One region of the Bradyrhizobium sp. 192 genome, then DNA from elsewhere that is predicted to be linked to it. Evidence: predicted binding sites of a transcription regulator. Region 1 holds the regulator's gene; the other holds the start of a gene.

What was found. Region 1 encodes LexA, which represses DNA repair genes until DNA is damaged. Its sites were predicted from a motif close to TGTTCNNNNTGTGTTCNG; they were not measured.
Region 2: a site for LexA is predicted at 3,700-3,717, ahead of IVB24_RS20965 (single-stranded DNA-binding protein). Genes of this name have one in related genera too.

Annotation. Positions count from the first base shown of each region.
Region 1 is NZ_CP064690.1:4,483,700-4,490,365, reverse strand. Features, by position in the region: gene IVB24_RS20450 (HAD family phosphatase) at 1-505, shown strand, start outside; gene IVB24_RS20445 (hypothetical protein) at 666-869, shown strand; gene glp (gephyrin-like molybdotransferase Glp) at 1,092-2,303, shown strand; gene lexA (transcriptional repressor LexA) at 2,481-3,182, shown strand; gene IVB24_RS20430 (hypothetical protein) at 3,624-4,052, shown strand; gene IVB24_RS20425 (ComEC/Rec2 family competence protein) at 4,061-6,340, opposite strand; gene IVB24_RS20420 (IS1595 family transposase) at 6,469-6,666, shown strand, end outside.
Region 2 is NZ_CP064690.1:4,595,159-4,601,824, forward strand. Features, by position in the region: gene uvrA (excinuclease ABC subunit UvrA) at 1-2,351, opposite strand, end outside; gene IVB24_RS20960 (outer membrane protein) at 2,630-3,319, opposite strand; gene IVB24_RS20965 (single-stranded DNA-binding protein) at 3,871-4,368, shown strand; gene gyrA (DNA gyrase subunit A) at 4,728-6,666, shown strand, end outside.

The DNA.
Region 1 (6,666 bases):
CGAGGCCATCGTCGCGCGCTATGTGCGTGACGAGGCCTACCGGCTGCATGAGGTCGGCAAGATCAGCGACGAGGATTATTTCGCCTCGCTGCGTGCTTCTCTCGGCATCGGCATTTCGGACGCGCAATTCCTGGAAGGCTGGAACGCGATCTTCGCCGGCGAGATGCCTGACATTGCCGAGCTGTTGCCGCGTGCGGCGAAGCAGATGCCGCTCTACGCCTTCTCCAACACCAACCGGCCGCATGTCGACTATTTCTCCAGGGAATATGGCGAATTGCTCGGCCATTTCCGCGCGCTGTATCTGTCGTCCAGCATCGGCCTGCGCAAACCGGATGCGGAAGCCTTCGACCACGTCGTCACCGCGATCGGCGTGCCCGCGGAGCGTATCGTGTTCTTCGATGACCTCGCCGAGAATGTCGAAGGCGCGCGGGTACGCGGCCTGACGGCGGTGCATGTGACGTCGCCACGCGACGTTGGAAACGCCCTGAAGGCGTTGGGCATCTGAAACCAGCCCGCCACCCAGCTTCAGACACGCTTTCAGGAACCAAATCTGCAACAGATCGGGAACCTGATCGCTTTGTGCATTTTTATACAGAGTTCCGGGAACGGAATACCTCCCTTCGGACTCATCACTCCGTTGGGACTTCTACATCGGACTTATCGACGTGCTGGGCAAAACCTATCTCACCAAGCAGGCCTCTCTGCTGCTCGAATTCGCCAGAACGACCTCGGATTCGGACCTTTCCGCCAAGCTGATCAGCAAGGCCGCCGACCTGAAATCCCAGGCCGATCCGCTGCCGGACAAGGATCAAGGCCCAAAGGCTCCCGACGTCGCATTTGTCAGCCCGGATGCGCCGAGCAGGCGTTGAGCGAGCAAGCCGTGGCGGCCGTCATTCTCGTCCTCGGGATGGCCCACTTCTGCCGATCGGTCTCATCGTCTGGATGATGCGACGCCAAGCCTGAGCCTGCCTTCGATACGGGCTGCAAGCGGCAGGATGGGCGTCCTGCTCCGCAATTTTGCCTCCGCCTCCGCGCTCGGTTAGAACACTGTCGGAACATTTCGTCCGAACGTGCCGAGCAGGAGTTTCGCCGTGGCCTTGATGCCGGTTTCCGACGCCCTTGCCGCGGTGCTGGCGGGCGTTGAGCCGCTGCCTGAACAGATGGTTCCGCTCGACGAAGCCCACCACCGGGTGCTCGCGCGGGACGTCGCCGCGCGGCGCACGCAGCCGCCGCAAGCCATGTCGGCGATGGACGGCTACGCCGTGCGCGCAGCCGACGCGGCAGCGATCGATTCCAGGTTGACTGTCATCGGTGAGGTCGCAGCGGGCCGTCCGTTCACAGGACGGGTCGGCGCTGGCGAAGCCGTGCGGATCTTCACTGGCGGTGTCGTTCCCGACGGCGTAGACGCGGTCGTGATCCAGGAGGACACCATTGCGGACGGCAAGAGCGTCACGATCAAGGAAGCCGCGATCGTGGGTCGGCACATCCGCCCCGCCGGCGTCGATTTCCGAGAGGGTGATGTCCTCTTGCGCAAAGGGACCCGACTGACAGAGCGCGACCTCGCGCTCGCAGCGGCAATGAACCATCCGCAGCTTGCCGTCTGCCGCCGCCCGAAGGTCGCGATCCTCGCCACCGGTGACGAACTGGTGATGCCGGGCGCCACACCCGGGCACGGCCAGATCGTCTATTCCAACGGCTTCGCCCTGCATGCGCTCGCCAGACAGGAAGGGGCCGAGACGATCGACCTCGGCATCGCCGCCGACACGCTAGCCGCCACCACCGCCGGCATCCGCCGCGCGCGCGAAAGCGGCGCCGACATCCTGATCACGACCGGGGGCGCATCGGTGGGCGACCACGATCTGGTCCAGCAGGCGCTCACGGACGAAGGCATCGCGATGGCGTTCTGGAAGATCGCGATGCGGCCCGGCAAGCCGATGATGCACGGACGGCTGGGGACGATGGGCGTGATCGGCCTGCCCGGCAATCCCGTGTCGTCCTACGTGTGCGCCTTCCTGTTCATGGTACCGCTGATTCGCGCGCTGTCGGGCCGTTCGGTGATTCATCATCATCGCGAGCGCGCCGTGCTGGGCCGCGATCTCGGTGCCAACGACCAGCGCGAGGACTATCTGCGCGCGCGCCTGGAGCTGCGCGACGACGGCACGCTCGTCGCTCTTCCCGTCAGCCATCAGGATTCCTCTCTGCTTGCGAATCTTGCTGCGGCACAAGTACTTCTCGTGCGCGCACCGTTTGCGCCACAGGCCGAGGCCGGCAGCCCCTGCGAGATGCTGCGGCTCCCCGTCTGACCTGCGCGGCCACACGCATTCCGCGCGCTTCGTTCTGTTCACGCTAAATTAAGCAGTTGCGGAACATGTATCGAACATATAGTGTCCGTTCATGATTTGTTTCGAGGATGTAGCGGCTTATAGCTGAACTCATCCGTCTCGGAATCGAACGACATCAACCGGGGGACTTTGGTCGAGATGCTAACGCGCAAACAATACGAGCTTCTGCGGTTCATCAGCGAACGTCTGAAGGAAAGCGGCGTGCCGCCGTCCTTCGACGAGATGAAGGATGCGCTCGACCTGCGCTCGAAGTCAGGCATCCACCGCCTGATCACCGCGCTCGAGGAGCGCGGCTTCATCCGCCGCCTGCCCAACCGCGCCCGGGCGATCGAAGTGATCAAGCTGCCGGAGCTCCAGGCTGCCGCCGGCACCCGACGCGGCTTCACGCCAAGCGTCATCGAGGGCAATCTCGGCAAGGTACGCGCGAGCTCCAGCCCGTCCGCAGACGAGGGCGAGCGGCCCGTTGCGGTGCCCGTGATGGGCCGCATCGCGGCCGGCACCCCGATCGAGGCGCTGCAGACCCGCAGCCACACCATCAGCGTACCGCCCGACATGCTCGGCTCCGGCGAGCATTACGCACTCGAAGTGCGCGGCGATTCCATGGTCGAGGCCGGCATCCTCGACGGCGACATGGCGCTGATCCAGCGCAACGAGAGCGCCGATACCGGCGACATCGTCGTGGCGCTGATCGACGACGAGGAAGCCACGCTCAAGCGCTTCCGCCGCCGCGGCGCCTCGATTGCCCTGGAGCCCGCCAATGCCGCGTATGAGGTGCGCATCCTGCCGCCGAACCGCGTGAAGATTCAGGGCAAGCTGATCGGGCTGTACCGCAAGTACTGAGTCCGGAAGTCCTCGATCAAGAAGTCTTTGCGCCTCGTGCGTGCGGCTTCGATCGGCATCGCCGATCAGAGATTGGAGCGGATGATGGTCCGCTCCGGCTGGATAGTCTTTCTGGTATTGCACAGACTATCCGGCCCTATTCTTCCGCAGCGGCATCATCGGCCGGGCGCGCGAAGAAGCATTGCCCCCCTTTCCCCCACGACGCGATCAATCTGTTTGAACACATACGCTTCGCCTGCGGGCCGCCGACACGCGCCTGCCGAATGCATGGGCGCCAACTTTGTTCCTATTGAATTCGGGAAAGATAATGTGATCTCGGCTCGCCGATCCGAGCCGCAGATTTGCCTACAACCGGGCAGACCGTCACGTGCTTCCACTCTGGTAGGGGCCCGCGCCTCCAAAAGAGGTGCGGGTCGCTATCTCTGCATTGAGGAGCACCCGATGTGTGACTACAGCCTGCATGCCGTCGCGACGCGCCCCGCAGAAGTCGGCGAGACGATCGTCACGACAACGTTCCGCGGCACCTCGACACGCGGCTTCGCCTCCGAAGCCAATCTCTCCGTCGCGGTCTGCCTGCTACCGGGAACGGAGCTCGCCTTCGCCGACAACCTCCGTTACGATAACCGCTGGATCTGGACGCGCACCGTCAACTCCCGCGTCGGCAAGTTCGGCAAGATCGATCCGCACATTCCCGATCGCCACCATGACGCGATCGAATTCCCGGACGGCAAATCCGTGCTGGTGACGCAGCTCGTCGAAGGCCAGCGCGCAACCGTGCTGCAGCTGCCGGTAACCCAGCCGGTCAACGAGCGCAACCGTGAGATCATCGCCGACAGCCGCCCGACGGTCACGCGACTGCCGATCGGCTGACAGGGACTTTAGTCCTCCGCTTGAAGATCGGCCTCCGCGGGGGTCGCATCCTTGTTGCGCGAAGCCGCTGCCCTTGGCATGAGCGCTCCTTCGAAATCTCCCTCGCCGGCAGCCGCCGGCGACCAGGGACGGTTGGTGCCCCTCGCCCTCACCGCCTGAACCGAAAAGCCGTCGCCACGCTGCGTCAAGGCCAGCGCGCCCTGGCGACCAAGCCGCTGCCGATCCACCACCATCGCCGCACAATCAGGCGGCGCGGGCCGTGACGTCACCACCAGTGCGGCCCGGCTGCAATCATCCGCCAGCGCATCGATGCGCGAGGCCAGCGCGACCAGCCGACCGTCGGCGAGCGGCGTGACGCAGCCGGACTCGTCGCACGATATGCCGCTCGCCAGCGCGCCACTGCCGGCATCGCGCGGATCGGCGTCAGCAGACAGCCATTCCCTCAGCAGGAAATTGTCCTTGCCCGTCCTGATCAGATGCAAGCGCCCGTCCCCGCCCCTCACCGCGACGCTCGCGCCGTCCCCTGCGATCAGGATATCGGGCTGCCGCACCGACAGTCCCCAGCCGATGGCAGCCAGCAGCACCACGGCACCGCACCAGCGCAAGGGCGTGCGCAACAGGCCCATCACGATGATCCCCAGGCTCGCTGCGATCAGCGGCGCGATACCGAACGCTGGGATGCGGCCGACGGCGCCCGGCAATGCCGTCACCCAGCGCGAGACCACGACCATCCAGTCGATGCCGATCCCCATCAGCCACCAGAACACGCCGTCGAGCCCGAACGGCGCCGCGAGCAGGCCCAGCAGCCCGGCCGGCATCACCAGCGCCGAAACCACCGGCATTGCGCCGAGATTGGCGAGCACGCCGTAGGGCGTGACGCGGTGGAAGTGAAAGGCAGCGTAGGGCGTGGTCGCAAGCCCCGCGATCAGCGAGGCCAGGAACAGCATCGCGATCTCGCGGCCGCCCCACATCGCGACGCGCGCGGTCGCCGAATGGTCGGGCGAGGCAAACAGGTTCGGCATGCCGATCTGCACCAGCGCGACGAGTCCGAGCGTCGCGGCGAACGACATCTGAAAACTCGGATGCACCAGCGCTTCCGGCGCGACTGCGAGCACGATCAGCGCCGCCACCGCGAGCGTGCGGAACGTGATGGCGCGGCGATCGACCATCACCGCGATCAGCACCACCGCCGTCATGAAGAACGACCTTTGCGTGGCCACCTCCGCGCCAGACAGCAGCAGATAGAACGCAGCGGCGACCAACGCCGCCGCGGCCGACCATTTCTTGATGGCGAAGCCGGCCGCCAGCCCCGGGATCAAGGCCAGCAGAGCGCGCACCGCGAAGAAGACGACGCCCGCGACCGTCGCCATGTGATAGCCGGAGATCGAGAGCACGTGCCCGAGCCCCGAGATGAACATCGCGTCGTTGACGGGCGTGGAAATCGCATCGCGCCGCCCGGTCAGCAGCGCTGTCGCGATCGCGCGGTTGTCGCCCTCGAGCGTGGCGCGGATGCGGGCGTCGATCACATCGCGCAGGCCCTGCATGAAGGCGGCATAACGCAGCCGCAAGCCGCCGGCATCAGGCGGGACGGAAGCGGTGATCGCGCCCATCACGAAGCCGGATGCACCGATGCCCTGAAAGAACATATCGCGCGAAAAATCGTAGCTGCCGGGGCGTACCGGTGAGAGCGGCGGCATCAGCCGCGCCTTGAGCTGCACGAAGCTGCCGACCTCGGGGGCAGTGCCCTTGCGCACCGACAGGCGGACGCGCTCCAGCTTGACGTCGCTGCGCTGGGCCTCCATCGCGGTGACGCGCAGCACGAAACGATCGGTGCGCTCGCGGATGTCGCGGGCCTCGACGAAACCATACAGCGACACCGAATAGAGCGGCTTGGCCAGCACGGGGTGACTGATGCGCGCCGTCTTCCAGGTTGCCACGGCAAAGCCGGCCGCCACCGCCGCGATCATGATCGCAGGCGCAAACAGCCGGCTCCGCCGCAACAGCATCGCGCCCAACAGGAAGGCGATCGCCGTCGCCGCAACAACCCACAGCACCGGCTCATGATCGGCGGCAAAATAGAGCGCGATGCCGCCGCCGAAGGCGACAGGCACCCACGGCAAGAGTCGCCCCGCGCCGGCCTCGGCGCGGGCCCATTCACGTAGCGTCTCGACGATTGCCGGCCAGGCGCCAAAGCCTGCCGGCGCGAAGCCGCCAGCCGGTGCAGCACGGCCGACCGGCCACGTCCCGGCAACTCCCTGGGACCGTACCGGCCGGCCCTGCTCCGCCATGTCCCTGCACCTTACGCGACGCCATTGGCACCGAGGCTACCGGAACGTGCGAGGGGGCGAATGGCGATTATATACTTGACACCACAAGGTACAAACTGTAGACACGGGCATCAACTCGGAACGAGCCTATGCCCGCAGCCAAGCCGCCCATCAAGAACGCCAGCCTCAATGCTCCGCACTTCCAGAGCGTCGAGGCTGCGCGGACCTATCTTGAAGCCCTTCGCTGGGGCACTGAGCGCGTTTGCCCGCACTGCGGCACCGTGAACGCATCCTTTGCCACCAAGAAGCCCGGCGTCTATCGCTGCGGCTCCAAGGAGTGCCGCAAG
Region 2 (6,666 bases), 110 kb from region 1:
CCGTCGCCCTGGCAGGCTTCGCAGCGACCGCCCTTGACGTTGAAGGAGAAGCGGCCGGGCTCGTAGCCGCGCGCCTTGGACTCGGGCAGGCCGGCGAACCATTCGCGGATCGGCGTGAAGGCGCCGGTGTAGGTGGCGGGGTTCGAACGTGGCGTGCGGCCGATCGGCGACTGGTCGATGTCGATGATCTTGTCGATGTGCTCGAGGCCTTCGATGCGGTCGTGCGGCGCGGCGCCTTCGCTGGCATTGTTCAGCTTGCGGGCGATCGCCTTGTAGAGCGTGTCGATCAGCAGCGTCGACTTGCCGCCGCCGGACACGCCGGTGACGGCGGTGAACAGGCCGAGCGGAATCTCGGCGGTGACGTTCTTGAGATTGTTGCCGCGCGCGTTTACCACCTTGATGGTGCGGCGATGGTTCGGCGGCCGCCGCTCCGGCACCTCGACCTCGAGCTCGCCGGTCAGGTACTTGCCGGTCAGCGATTTCGGGTTGCGCATGATCTCGGCGGGCGTGCCTTCGGCGATGATGTTGCCGCCATGCATGCCGGCGCCGGGGCCGATGTCGAGCACGTGGTCGGCGAGCAGAATGGCGTCCTCGTCATGCTCGACCACGATCACGGTGTTGCCGAGGTCGCGCAGCCGCTTCAGCGTGTCGAGCAGCCGGGCATTGTCGCGCTGGTGCAGGCCGATCGAGGGCTCGTCCAGCACGTAGAGCACGCCTGTCAGCCCCGAGCCGATCTGCGAGGCCAGGCGGATGCGCTGGCTCTCGCCGCCGGACAGCGTGCCGGAGGAGCGGGACAGCGTGAGGTAGTTGAGGCCGACGTCGAGCAGGAAGGTGAGGCGCTCGCGGATCTCCTTCAGGATGCGTCCGGCAATCTCGTTCTGCTGCGTGTTCAGCGCCTCCGGCACGGTCTCGAACCATGCGCCGGCGCCCTTCACGGACATCTCCGAGATCTCGCCGATATGCTTGCCGCCGATCTTGACGCTGAGCGCCTCGGGCTTGAGCCGGAAACCGTGGCACGCCTCGCAGGGTACATCGTGGAAGTACTTTGCGAGCTCCTCGCGGGCCCACTCGCTTTCCGTTTCGCGATAGCGGCGGTTGATGTTGGTGATGACGCCTTCGAACGGCTTCTTGGTGTCGTAGGAGCGCACCCCGTCCTCGTAGGAGAACTTGATCTCGTCCTCGCCGGAGCCGTGGAGGATCGCGTCCTTCGTCTTCTTGGGCAGGTCCTTCCACTTGGTGGTCAGCGTGAACTTGTAGTGCTTGCCGAGCGCGGTCAGCGTCTGCACGTAATAGGGCGACGACGATTTTGCCCAGGGCGCGATCGCGCCCTTGCCGATGGCAGCCTCCTTGTCGGGGATGACGAGGTCCTCGTCGACATGCTGCTCGACTCCGAGGCCGCCGCAGGCAGGGCAAGCGCCATAGGGGTTGTTGAACGAGAACAGGCGCGGCTCGATCTCCGGAATGGTGAAACCGGACACGGGGCAGGCGAATTTTTCCGAGAACAGCATGCGCTCGGGACCGCTCTTGTCGTGGATCTTTGCGGTCTTCTTCTTTTCCTTCTCTTCCGCGGGCGCAGCCGCCGGTGCATCGGCATACTCGACGACGGCGAGGCCCTCGGCGAGCTTCAGCGCGGTCTCGAAGCTTTCGGCGAGGCGCTGGCCGATGTCGGCGCGCACCACGATGCGGTCGACCACGACGTCGATGTCGTGCGGGAATTTCTTGTCGAGAACAGGCGCTTCCGCGAGCTCATGGAAGGCGCCGTCGATCTTGACGCGCTGGAAGCCCTTCTTGAGCCATTCGGCGAGCTCCTTGCGGTACTCGCCCTTGCGGCCGCGCACGACGGGTGCGAGCAGATAAAGGCGCGTGCCTTCGGGCAGCGCCAGCACTCGGTCGACCATCTGCGAGACAGTCTGGCTCTCGATCGGCAGGCCCGTGGCGGGCGAATAGGGCACGCCGACGCGCGCCCACAAGAGCCGCATGTAGTCGTAGATCTCGGTGACGGTGCCGACGGTCGAGCGCGGGTTCTTCGACGTCGTCTTCTGCTCGATCGAGATCGCCGGCGACAGGCCGTCGATCTGGTCGACGTCGGGCTTCTGCATCATCTCGAGGAACTGGCGCGCATAGGCCGACAGCGATTCGACGTAGCGGCGCTGGCCCTCGGCATAGATGGTGTCGAAGGCGAGCGAGGATTTGCCGGAGCCGGAGAGACCGGTGAACACCACCAGCTTGTCGCGGGGAATCTCGACGTCGATGTTCTTGAGGTTGTGCTCGCGCGCGCCACGGATCGTAATTGCGTGCCGGCTGGAGCCCGCGTTCTGCTGTTGGCGCTTCGCCTTGATCACTTCATCCATCCGAGTTGCCCCTAGGGAATCCCACGGGTGCGCGACCGCGCCAGTAATGAAGGCGCGCTTCGCCCGGAACCGGGATCGGCGCCGATGGGGTTGTCAGCGAACGTAGGAAGAACGGAGACGGATTTCCAGTGGCAGTTGCGAATCGTCAACGGATTGTTGGCGCGCTGGCGGCATCTGGCAGCAGAGGGCTTTGCGGAACGGCGCGGCAAGCGTACCCGCCAAACAAAAAGGCCGGCACGAGGCCGGCCTTTCGGAACGCGTTGGCGTTGAAGCGTAGCTCAGTACTTGGCGACCACCGGGGCGCCGAAGTGATAGTTCACGCCGAGCTGCACGGTGTGGAGGTTGAGCGTACCGCTGTTGATGGCGCCGAAGTAGGTCTCGCCACCGAGGCTGCGATACAGATACTCGCCCTTCACCGACCACTGCGGAGCGATGTAAGCTTCGACACCCGCACCGACGGTCCAGCCGGAGTGGAACTTGCTGTCGGAGATCGAAGCGCCGCCCAGGGTGGCAGTGATCTTGTTGTCGATCCAGGCGTAACCACCGGTGCCGTACAGCAGCACGTTGTTGACGGCCCAGCCGATGCGACCGCGCACGGTGCCCATCGCGTCGGTCTTGGAGCTCACCGAAGCGGGAATGCCACCGACACCGGGAACGAACACCACACCAGCGGCGGAAGCGCTGACGTCAGCCCAGGCAGCATCGGTCTCAAGACCGAACACCACGTTGCCGGTCTGCCAGTTGTAGCCGGCGGTGCCGCCGACGAAGCCACCCTGCATCTTGGGGCTGCCCGAGGTATCTTCCCAGGCGCCGCCACCAACGAGACCGAGATAGAACCCGGTCCAGTTGTAGACCGAAGCCATCGGGGCGATCGGAGCCTTGGTGTAGGGGCGGGCTGCGAGGTCGGCCGCCGAAGCGGGCGCAGCGAGAGCGAACAAACAGGCCGAAGCCAACAAAACCTTTTTCATCTTATCTAATCCCAGTCCCAGTTTCTGTTGTTGCCTTCCTTGGCCGGAAGGGCAGCGGACTCGATGGCCCAACTGAGGCAGTGCTTACACTACTGAAGCCGCAAGTTGTGTCTCCTGAAAGCCACAGTTGCGCGGAACGTGATGGTTACCGACCGGTTGCGACCGAGAGTCAAACGTCTCGCGGGCGGGTTCCAATTACGGAACAATCTCAGAGTGATATCACCGCGATCGGAGGGGCGACCATCGCGAAATTCGCACCAGCCGGGCTGATATCGACGGGCGCGCTCGCCCCTGTCGAACGCAGGCCGGTGGCGACATCATCCGTCCGTCGGCGTCACGGACGGTTGTGCCGCCAGTCCTCTATTCGGTGTATTTCCGAGAAGAACAAATCTGGAACACGACGAAGGTCGGTGCTATATGTGGGGATAACCTTGGGGGTGCCGGGCTGAGTGGCGCCTGCAAGCGTATAGGGTCGCCTCAACAGGCGCAGAGAACGCGAGCAGCGCGCTCGGCCCTATGAAATTCAGTGGCATTCGGAGTGGAGAGCGGCGATGGCTGGAAGCGTCAACAAGGTCATTCTGGTTGGAAATCTCGGCAAGGATCCTGAAATCCGCCGCACCCAGGACGGGCGGCCGATCGCGAATCTGAGCATCGCGACGTCGGAGACCTGGCGCGACAAGAACAGCGGCGAGCGCAAGGAAAAGACCGAGTGGCACCGCGTCGTGATCTTCTCTGAGCCGCTTTGCAAGATCGTCGAACAGTACCTCAAGAAGGGCGCCAAGGTTTACATCGAGGGCGCGCTCCAGACCCGCAAGTACACCGACCAGAGCGGCGTCGAGAAGTATTCGACCGAGATCGTGCTCCAGGGCTTCAACTCGACGCTGACGATGCTCGACGGCCGCAGCGGCGGCGGCGGAGGCGGTAATTTCGGCGACGAGCCGGGCGGCGATTTCGGCTCTTCCGGACCGGTCAGCAGCGCACCGCGCCGTCCCGTGGCCGCCGGCGGCGGTGGCCGCAACAGCGACATGGACGACGATATCCCGTTCTGAGCAAGGACGGGGCTTTAGGGAACGCTCGCGGGCTCAGCGGCGGCGCCTCCCATTTTATGTCAGCAAATCGTACTAATCGACAGGACGGGCTCGGGATTTCCGGGCCCGCTTCATGTGTGGGTTGAACTCGGATTCCGCCGGCGCAAATCCGCCCATGAAGCGCGCCTGCCGCGCGATCGACGAGGTCTCGAAGGCGACTTCGGAAGGCCTGTTCCGAGCTTGTCAAAAATGCTCCCTGCAGCGCCGTAAGCTATTGGAAAAATGAGCGGAAAAAGCGCTTCCCAAGACCCCCGCGAGGGTGGTTATCAGGGGCTCGATGCGCTATATGATTCCCAGACAAAACCTCACCGGATTCCCCCTTGGCTGACGACGACGACAAGCCCGGCGACCAGCCGGCGCAACCCTCGGATATTCGACCCGTCTCCATCTTCGAGGAGATGAAGAAGTCGTATCTCGACTACGCCATGAGCGTGATCGTGGCGCGGGCGCTGCCCGATGCCCGCGACGGCCTGAAGCCGGTGCACCGGCGCATCCTGTACTCGATGCACGAGCAGGGCCACACGCCCGACAAGAAGTACGTCAAATCCGCCCGCGTGGTCGGTGACGTCATCGGTAAGTATCATCCGCACGGCGACCAGTCGATCTACGACGCCATGGTCCGCATGGCGCAGGACTTCTCGATGCGGGTGCCGCTGATCGACGGTCAGGGCAATTTCGGCTCGGTCGACGGCGATCCCCCGGCCGCTTATCGTTACACTGAAGCGCGACTGACCAAGTCGGCGCTGGCCCTGCTGGCCGATATCGACAAGGACACCGTCGATTTCCAGCCGAACTACGACAACAACGAGACCGAGCCCACGGTCCTTCCGGCCAAGTTCCCGAACCTGCTGGTCAACGGCGCGGGCGGCATCGCGGTCGGCATGGCCACGAACATTCCGCCGCACAATCTCGGCGAAGTCATCGACGCCTGCGTGGCGTTGATCGACAATCCGGGGCTGACCATCGACGAACTCATCAACATCGTGCCGGGACCTGATTTCCCGACCGGCGGCGTCATTCTCGGCCGCGCGGGCATCCGCGCCGCCTATCACCTCGGCCGCGGCTCGATCGTGATGCGCGGCAAGGTCGCGATCGAGACCATCCGCAAGGAGCGCGAGGCGATCATCATCACCGAGATTCCCTACCAGGTGAACAAGGCGACGATGGTCGAGCGCATCGCCGAGCTGGTCAAGGAAAAGAAGATCGAGGGCATCGGCGACCTGCGCGATGAATCCGACCGCGACGGCTACCGCGTCGTGATCGAATTGAAGCGCGACGCCGTGCCGGATGTGGTGCTGAATCAGCTCTATCGTTTCACGCCGCTGCAGACGAGCTTCGGCGTCAACATGGTGGCGCTCGACAGCGGCCGTCCGCGGATCATGCATCTGCAGGACCTGCTGTCGATCTTCGTCGATTTCCGCGAACGGGTCGTCACCCGGCGCACCAAGTTCCTGCTCGCCAAGGCGCGCGACCGCGCCCATATCCTGGTCGGTCTCGCCATCGCGGTCGCCAATATCGACGAGATGATCCGGGTCATCCGGACCTCGCCCGATCCGACCACCGCCCGCGACACCCTGATGTCGCGCGACTGGCCGGCCCGGGACGTCGAGGACATGCTGACGCTGATCGACGATCCGCGCCATCGCATCAGCGAAAACGGCACGATCCGGCTGTCGATGGAGCAGGCGAGGGCCATTCTCGACCTGCGCCTGCAGCGCCTCACCGCTCTCGGCCGTGAGGAGATTGGCGATGAACTCTCCAAACTCGCCGTCGAGATCGCCGACTATCTCGACATCCTGCGCTCGCGCGAGCGCGTGCTTGATATCATCAAGACCGAGCTCGCCGAAGTGAAGGCCGAGTTCGCCACGCCGCGCCGCACCGTCATCATCGAGCAGGAAGGCGAGGTCGAGGACGAGGACCTGATCCAGCGCGAGGACATGGTCGTCACCGTCTCCCACGCCGGCTACGTCAAGCGCGTGCCGCTGTCGGCCTACCGGGCCCAGCGCCGCGGCGGCAAGGGCCGCGCCGGCATGCAGACCCGCGACGAGGATTTCGTCTCGCGCCTGTTCGTGGCCTCCACGCACACGCCGGTGCTGTTCTTCTCCTCGCGCGGCCAGGTCTACAAGGAGAAGGTCTGGCGCCTGCCGATGGCCGCGCCGAACGCTCGCGGCAAGGCGCTGATCAACATCCTGCCGCTGGAGCAGGGCGAGCGCATCACCACCATCATGCCGCTGCCGGAGGACGAATCCACCTGGGCCA